2 regions of the Mesorhizobium waitakense genome follow, and region 2 is predicted to be linked to the other one. Evidence: predicted binding sites of a transcription regulator. Region 2 holds the regulator's gene; the other holds the start of a gene.
What was found. The regulator PhoB, encoded in region 2, activates phosphate uptake and scavenging genes when phosphate is short. The targets are predictions, from matches to a motif close to TGTCATNNANCTGTCAT.
Positions count from the first base shown of each region.

Region 1: the regulator PhoB is predicted to act here: its motif matches at 2,182-2,198, upstream of AC07FD_RS33655 (acetoacetate decarboxylase).

Region 1 is NZ_JBWKME010000186.1:4,119-8,329, reverse strand. Features, by position in the region: gene AC07FD_RS33660 (patatin-like phospholipase family protein) at 95-1,255, opposite strand; gene AC07FD_RS33655 (acetoacetate decarboxylase) at 1,248-2,036, opposite strand; gene AC07FD_RS33650 (3-hydroxybutyrate dehydrogenase) at 2,282-3,070, shown strand; gene AC07FD_RS33645 (phosphodiesterase) at 3,156-3,920, shown strand; gene AC07FD_RS33640 (NAD(P)H-dependent oxidoreductase) at 4,192-4,211, shown strand, end outside.
Region 2 is NZ_JBWKME010000089.1:59,822-64,032, reverse strand. Features, by position in the region: gene pstA (phosphate ABC transporter permease PstA) at 1-2, shown strand, start outside; gene pstB (phosphate ABC transporter ATP-binding protein PstB) at 1-805, shown strand, start outside; gene phoU (phosphate signaling complex protein PhoU) at 831-1,538, shown strand; gene phoB (phosphate regulon transcriptional regulator PhoB) at 1,558-2,247, shown strand; gene AC07FD_RS18790 (ROK family protein) at 2,402-3,649, opposite strand; gene xylF (D-xylose ABC transporter substrate-binding protein) at 4,005-4,211, shown strand, end outside.

The DNA.
Region 1 (4,211 bases), on a different contig from region 2:
GTCTTTCGTTTGGGGTAGTCTGGCTTATTTCAACACGGCTGAAGCAAATTGTGGATTGCCATGCCCTCGTCGGACGAAGGCGCCAGCAAAGACCTCAGGTCGGATCCTCGCGGTGCAGATCGTGGATGGCGACGCCCTCGACATTGGTCGGCAGGGTCAGCCACTGGCGATGGCGCAGCGTGCGCTGCGTGTCCTCCAGCCCCATCTCCCAGTGCTCGCGCATCGAGGTGCCGGAGAATTCGTAGTCCTTGGCGTGACCCTCGTAGCCTTTGTGCTGGTAGATCAGGTGGACGATGTTGACGACGCCGGCCTGCGAATAGTCCTCGATCAGCTCTTTTTCGCCATCCTTCAACAGTTCGGCGGGCACGCGCTTCAGCGCCTCGAGCAGCTTCATCTTCAGCGCATGGATGCGCTGGAAATTGTCGGTGTTCTGCCGCGTGCGGCTGGAATACATGATGTCCTTGTGCCGCGACAGCACGTCGGCCATGCCGCGTGGCAAGGTGCCGCGCGCGCTGAACAGGTCGACCTGGAACACCAGCGAAGAGCGGTCCTCTTCCTGGTCGAGCAGGTATTGCAGCGGCGTGTTGGAGACGATGCCGCCGTCCCAGTAGTATTCGCCCTCGATGCGTATCGACGGGAAGGCGGGCGGCAGTGCGCCGCTGGCCATGATGTGCTCCGGTTCGATGCGCACTTTCTCGGTGTCGAAATAGACGAAGTTGCCGGTCCTGACATTGACCGCGCCGACGCTCAGCCGCTTCTTGCCGTCGTTGAGGATGTCGAAGTCGATCAGGCTTTCCAGCGTCTCTTTCAATTCGGCCGTGTCATAGAAGCTGGTGGCGCCCTCGGCTCCCGGCTGTTCGAACCACGGATTGGGATTGCGCGGCTTGAAGAAGCCCGGCTGGCCCATGGTCATCGTCATCCACGAACTGGTGCGGTTGCGGATGTCGCGGTAGATGTCACCCTCCGGCGTATAGGCCCAGATCTTGCGGCCCGAGATCGTCTGCCAGAATTGCTCGAGCCGCTGCAGGCGGCGGCTTGATTCATTGCCGGCGATGATCGCCGCATTGATGGCGCCGATCGATACGCCGGAAAGCCAACTCGGTTCGCAGCCGGCGTCGGCCAGTGCCTGATAGACCCCGGCTTGATAGGCGCCGAGCGCGCCGCCACCCTGAAACACCAGCGCGATGCGGTCATACTTCGCCGAGATTTCCTCGATGGTGGCGGTGGCCTCCTTCTTGCGATTGCGTTCAAGCACGAATTTTCTCCGGCTGGGTTGCGCTGATCTCGGAAGGGTTGCGATCAGCGAGGTAGTCGTAAACCACCTCGCCCAGCCCGAGCGTCAGATCGGCGGTGAAATGAACAGCGGATACGATGTCGAGCACTGGCAACTTCGCAACGTCGGCCATGACATGGGGCCGCAGATCGAGTGCCGCGGGCGCCGTCCATGCCTCCTTCAGCGTGATGTCGGTGAGGTAGTAGCGAACCAGCTCGCAGATGCGCGGCGTGCCGTCGACATGCGGGATGATCTTGACCAGGAAGTTGGGAGCAGCCAGCGAGGCAAGCACGGAATCGTGATCGGCCTCCCGGTGCTTGTAGCCCATGGTGCCGGTGGCGCACAGAACGCTGCCATAGTGCAGCGTGCCGACCACCACTTCGCCCTCATGCACGATCTTGGGGCTGGCCAGCTTCTTGGGAAATCCCCACAGTTCACGCCCGCCGGCAATCGGTGCGTCGTCGTCGAGATACATCGAATGAACGTAGCCGCCGTGCTGGCCCTTATAGCGCACCGGGATCACCTGGCCGGTCTCGGTATAGTCGCCGAAGCCAGTTGAATCAGGCATGCGGATGAATTCGTACTTGACCAGCGGCTCATCGATCTCCAGCGGCGCCGGCACGACGGCCTCGAGCGCCTCGCGCGTCGTGCGGTAGGTGATGATGACGTATTCGCGATCGAAGAAACGATACGGCCCCGGAGGGAAGGACGGATTGGTCAGCGGCATCGCATAGGCGCGCTTCACGACATCGGCGATTTCCAAGCTGCACCCCCAAGGCTTTTTACAGGCAAAATTTCGTCAGGAATGACCGCGCGAATGCGCAACCGATTATGTTGCACGGCACCATGACAGTGCCGTGTCACCCCGGCGACAACGGTTTCGAAGGACAGGAGCCGTGCTCCAGCGTTGTCGTCAGGCTGTAATCGCATCGACACATGGCTCTGCCATTGTCATGCTGCGATGCACAATTATATGTCATGTTCCCTCCCACCTCGCGCGAGATCACCATGGGTTCCCTGTCTTCGAAGAATGCCCTCGTCACCGGCTCGACCAGCGGTATCGGCCTGGCAATAGCCCGCGCCTTTGCCGCCGAAGGCGCAAACGTCACCATCAACGGGCTGGGCGATGCCGCGGCAATCGAACAGGAGCGCGCCGGCATCGAGAAGGATTTCGGCGTCAAGTGCCGCTACTCCGATGCCAACATGATGGACGGCGCGGCGGTGAGCGCCATGGTGCACGAAGCCGAGGCCGCGTTCGGCAGCCTCGATATCCTGGTCAACAATGCCGGTATTCAGCATGTCGCGCCGATCGAGGACTTCCCGGACGATAAATGGGAAGCCATCATCCGCATCAACCTGCTCGCCGCCTTCTACGCGATCAAGGCGGCGCTGCCCGGCATGAAGGCGCGCAAATGGGGCCGCATCATCAACACGGCTTCCGCGCACGCGCTGGTCGCTTCGCCGTTCAAGTCGGCCTATGTGTCGGCCAAGCACGGCATTGCGGGGCTGACCAAGACGGTGGCTCTCGAGACAGCGCTTGACGGCATCACGGTCAATGCGATCGCGCCAGGCTATGTCTGGACGCCGCTGGTCGAAAAGCAGATTCCCGATACTATGAAAGCGCGCGGCATGACCGAGGAACAGGTCAAGCACGACGTGCTGCTAGCGGCACAGCCGACAAAGGAGTTCGTCACCGTCGACGAACTTGCGGCATTGACGCTGTTCCTGTGCTCGGATTCTGCCAAGCAGATCACCGGCACGACCTTGCCCATGGACGGCGGCTGGACCGCACAGTGAGGATGGTCAACGCGTTTCGTTTGCCGGCTGGTGTTGCCAGGCTTCAACATGAAAGCCGCCAGCAGGAAGCATCCCGGCCAGGTCCATGAAAGTCATCCAGATATCCGATCCGCATCTGATGACGCCGGGCGGTCTTCTGTACGGCTCCAATCCGCTCTCCAGGTTGCAAGCCTGCCTTGCCGACATCGGCGCCAACCATGCCGACGCTGATCTGGTGGTGATTTCCGGCGACCTGACCAATGACGGCGAGCGCCCCGCCTATGCCGCGCTGATTGAGAGCCTGACAAAGTTCGGTCCGCCCTGCCGGCTGATGCTCGGCAACCATGACGACCGGGCGGTGTTTATTGAGATGTTCCCGCAAGCCACCGCCGAGCGCGGCTTCGTCCAAAGCGTCGTCGACAGCAGCGAAGGCCGCCTGATCCTGCTCGATACGCTGGATAGCGGCCATGTCGAAGGCAAACTGTGTGCAGCGCGTCTCGACTGGCTCGATGAGCAACTGCAAGAGGCTCGCGATCGGCCGGTCTTCCTGTTCATGCACCATCCGCCGTTCCGGATCCACATCCCTGAGCTCGACCGTGTCATGCTCGCCGACGCCGATGCCTTGCATGAGGTTCTGCTGCGCCACGGCAATGTCCGCCACATCTTCGCCGGACATGTCCACCGGCTGATCGCCGGAAGCTGGCGCGGCATTCCCGTCAGCACGCTGCGCAGCACCAATCATCAGACTGCGCTCGATTTCTCGCAGGGCTGGAGCCTCGGCCACGAGCCGCCAGCCTATGCCGTGATCTTGATCGATGGGGATGGAGTGATCGTGCATTTCCACGATTTCCCGGTGCCGCCGGCTCTATAGCCTGAACCGTCGAGAGGCCTGGCGCAGCGATCGCCACGACCGGTGGACGAGCTACCTAGAATCCGTGTGCCGGGAAGCACGCAGCCGTGCCAGTGTGTGGTCTGCGCAACCGCTGCGCGACCCTCGCGTTGGTGGGCTGTTTTGGGTCACGCGGAGCCTCCACGATGGTGCGTCACAAAGCAACTGATGTGCACATTAGTCTTGACAGAAATACATATGTTCAATACCCGTCAGGCGATTGAATACCTGCATTATGGGAGGAACGAGCGGTATGGCTTCCAATGTTTCGTT
Region 2 (4,211 bases):
GAGCCAGATGTTGTCTCCAGACATGACGATCGCCGCCGAGGCAATTGCCGGCAAGGCCAAGATCGAGGTCAAGAACCTCAACTTCTACTACGGCCAGAGCAAGGCGCTGAAGGACATCACGCTGTCGCTGCCCGAGCGCAGCGTCACGGCCTTCATCGGACCTTCGGGCTGCGGGAAGTCGACGCTGCTGCGCGTCTTCAACCGCATCTACGAACTCTATCCCAAGCAGACCGCCGAGGGTCAGGTGCTGCTCGACGGCCAGAACGTTCTCGACCGCTCGCAGGACCTCAATCTGCTGCGGACCAAGATCGGCATGGTGTTCCAGAAGCCGACGCCGTTCCCGATGTCGATCTATGAAAACATCGCCTTCGGCGTCAGGCTCTACGAGAAGATCAGCAAGTCCGAGATGGACGGCCGTGTCGAGCAGGCGCTGAAGCGCGCCGCACTGTGGACCGAAGTCAAGGACAAGCTCAACGCCAGCGGCCTCAGCCTCTCCGGCGGCCAGCAGCAGCGACTCTGCATCGCCCGCACCGTGGCGGTGAAGCCGGAAGTCATCCTGCTCGACGAGCCGGCCTCTGCGCTTGACCCGCTGTCGACCGCCAAGATCGAAGAGCTGATCGACGAGTTGCAAGCCGACTACACGATCGTCATCGTCACCCACAACATGCAGCAGGCGGCGCGCGTGTCGAAGCAGACCGCCTTCATGTATCTGGGCGAACTGGTCGAGTTCGACCGCACCGAGAAGATCTTCACGTCGCCCCGCGAGAAGCGCACGCAGGACTACATCACCGGCCGCTTCGGCTGAGCTCAGGCATACGAGGACTAAGATCATGGGCGAACACACAGTCGCTTCTTTCGACGAGGATCTCGGACAGATCAGCAGGCTGATCCGCGACATGGGCGACCTCGCCGGCTCGATGGTCGGCGGCGCCACCAAGGCGCTGCTGAATTCCGACAACGCCCTGGCGCAGCGCGTCGTCTCCGACGATGCGATCATGGACGCGCGCCAGCGCGAGCTCGACGACCGCGCCATCACACTGATCGCCAAGCGTCAGCCGATGGCCGACGATTTGCGCCATGTCGTCGGTTCGATCCGCATGGCCGGCGACCTCGAGCGTATTGGCGACCTTGCCAAGAACATCGCCAAGCGCGTCGGCACCGTCGGCCTCAGTGTCACCCCGCGCGACCTGTCGCACTCCATCGACGCAATGGCGCAGCTGGTGCTGATCCAGGTGCAGGGCGTCATCGAGGAATATACAGCGCGCGACGCCGCGGCGCTGGCGAAGCTGCGCGCCGACGACGAGCGCATCGACGTCAAATACACCTCGGTGTTCCGCGAACTCCTGACCTACATGATGGAAGACCCGCGCAACATCACCGCCTGCACGCATCTCTTGTTCTGCGCCAAAAACCTCGAACGCATCGGCGATCACGTCACCAACATCGCGGAAAATGCGTATTATGTTTTGACCGGTACGCAGCTGCCCGCCAATCGTCCGAAGCAGGACGAGACGGCAATGTCCGCGCCGGCGGCATGACGGCAGGGGTGACCAGTCGATGATCGCGCCACGCATCATGGTGGTGGAGGACGAGGAGCCGCTTGGCGTGCTCCTGCGCTACAATCTCGAGTCCGAGGGATACCAGGTCGAGGTGGTGACGCGCGGCGACGAAGCCGAAATCCGCCTCCAGGAAAACGTGCCTGACCTGCTGGTGCTCGACTGGATGGTGCCAGCAGTGTCCGGCATCGAACTCTGTCGCCGGCTAAGAATGCGGCCCGAGACCGAGCGGCTGCCGATCATCATGCTGACCGCGCGTGGCGAGGAAAGCGATCGTGTGCGCGGCCTCTCGACCGGCGCCGACGACTATCTGGTCAAGCCGTTCTCGACGCCCGAGTTCATAGCCAGGGTCAAGGCGCTGCTGCGCCGCGCCAAGCCGGAAGTGCTGTCCAGTGTGCTCAAGGTCGGCGACATCGTGCTCGATCGTGAATCGCACCGGGTCTATCGCAAGAAGAGCGAGATCCGGCTCGGACCGACCGAATTCCGCTTGCTCGAATTCATGATGCGCCATCCCGGCCGTGTGTTCTCGCGCAGCCAGTTGCTCGACAATGTCTGGGGCGAGACGATCTACATCGACGAACGCACAGTCGACGTGCATGTCGGCCGGCTGCGCAAGGCGGTCAACAATGGCCGCATGCCCGATGTCATCCGCACCATCCGTGGGGCGGGCTACGCAATCCGGGAAGATTAGGGATATGCTGATATTCAGGTGATGCCAGCCCGCGAACGGCAGTTTCCTGCGCTTCCGGTACTCACGGACCCAAATGTCCGCTCCGTTCCGGTTCTCGGAACCCGCCATTCTCGACTCGGCCTGACCTGGATCTCAACACATCCCGGCGCGCTATTCACGCGACGTTCTTGCCGCCAAGGCCGGATCTCGCCTGCGTGCCGGGCGCGAAAATCTCCTGGTCGACGAAGGTCAGCGCCCGCGTGGCGCAGCCTTCGCGGATCAGTGGCAGTTCGTTCGGTTCGGTGTCGAAGGAAATTGATTGCGAATGCTGGCCGCCGGCGGTCTGCGCAATCGCCTCGCGCAATGCCGGCTCGATCAGGTCGAAGGCCGCGGCGCTGGCACCGACCATGGCGACTGGTGCCGGATCGATCAGCGCGAACAGGCTGCCGAGACCGTAGCCGAGTGCCTCGCCGGCCTTGCGGTAAGCCTCGCGCTCGGGTCCATCCGTTTCGCGGGCCGCGGTCGCCAGGGCGCGCATGTCAGCGTCACTCACATCGGCGACCGGTTCAGCGTCCTCACTCATCTGCCTTGCGTTGCGCCAGATGGCGTAGTTGCCGGCATAGGCCTCGACGCAGCCGCGCCGCCCGCAGCGGCACAGCGCGCCGTTGGGCCGATGGATCATATGGCCGAACTCGCCGCCCGAGGAATGGGTGCCGGTGAACAGCTCGCCCTTCAGCACCAGACCCATGCCGATGCCGTGCGACAACAGGATGGCGATGAAGTCGTCGCGGTAGCGATCAGGGTCGCGCCAGCGCAACGCTATCGCCATCATATTGCAGTCGTTCTCCATGGTGGCGGGGATGCCGAACTCGTCCTCGAGTATGTCGGCGAAGGCGATGTCGGTGTGCGGCGTGATCGGTGACCACAGCATGGCGCGGGCACGTGTGTCGGTGATGCCCTGGATCGCCAACGCGATGCGGGCGACACTGCGGACGTCGAGATCGGGGTCTTCGAGACGGCGGCGTACGATGGCAACGCATTCACCGACCAGCGCGTCGCGCGGCATTGTCAGCGTGTCCAGCCGGCGCTGTTCCTCGGCAATCACCTGGCCGGCATAGTCGATGACGGCGACCGAGAGGAAGTTCAGCGACAGCACCACGGTCATCACCGCCGCCGCTTCCGGATTGAGGCCGAGGCCGACCTGCGGCCGGCCGCGTTTGAGCGATCCGGCCTCGCTCGGCTTGCTCTCAGTCAGGATGCCTTCGCCGATAAGGTCGGAGGAGATCGCCGATATGGTCGAATGGCTGAGGCCCGTGGTCGCGGCGATCTCGGTGCGGGACGGCTGTCCGGCGCGGCGCACGGCCGCAATCACCATCGCCCGGTTGCGGCGGCGCAGATCGTCGTGGCGGATTCCGACCGACATGCTTTTTCACATCCTCCCGGTCGCTGCAGCCTTTCGCGCCTCCCGAAGGCCATCAGCGAAGCCTGAAAGCGCGACGCGCTTCAGGCACTTGTTTCTCCGCGTGTCGTTGCCCAAAAACCGCTGCGCACCTTTGGGGCGACATGCGCCAAGCCAAATTCTGGCAGAACCCCACCATCCTGTCATTATTTATTCCGGAGCTCGAAAAAAACTCGGAGAGACGTCAAAATCCATCAGAATCGATGTTGACAGCGTTCGGGCGTTGGATCACTATTTTTTCGAGGCTCGAAAAAATAGAGCCTCTGTGCCGGCCTACGGGTCAGTTTGGTCGCGCCATACGCGGCGCAGGGAGGATATTATGAAAAAATTCACAGCCGCCATCCTGGCGGGTGTCGCCATGTCGCTGACGCTGGTGTCGGTCGCGCAGGCGAAGGACAAGGTCATTGGCGTTTCGTGGTCCAACTTCCAGGAAGAGCGCTGGAAGACCGACGAAGCGGCGATGAAGAAGGCCATCGAGGCGGCTGGTGACAAATACATTTCCGCTGATGCGCAGTCCAATCCGGGC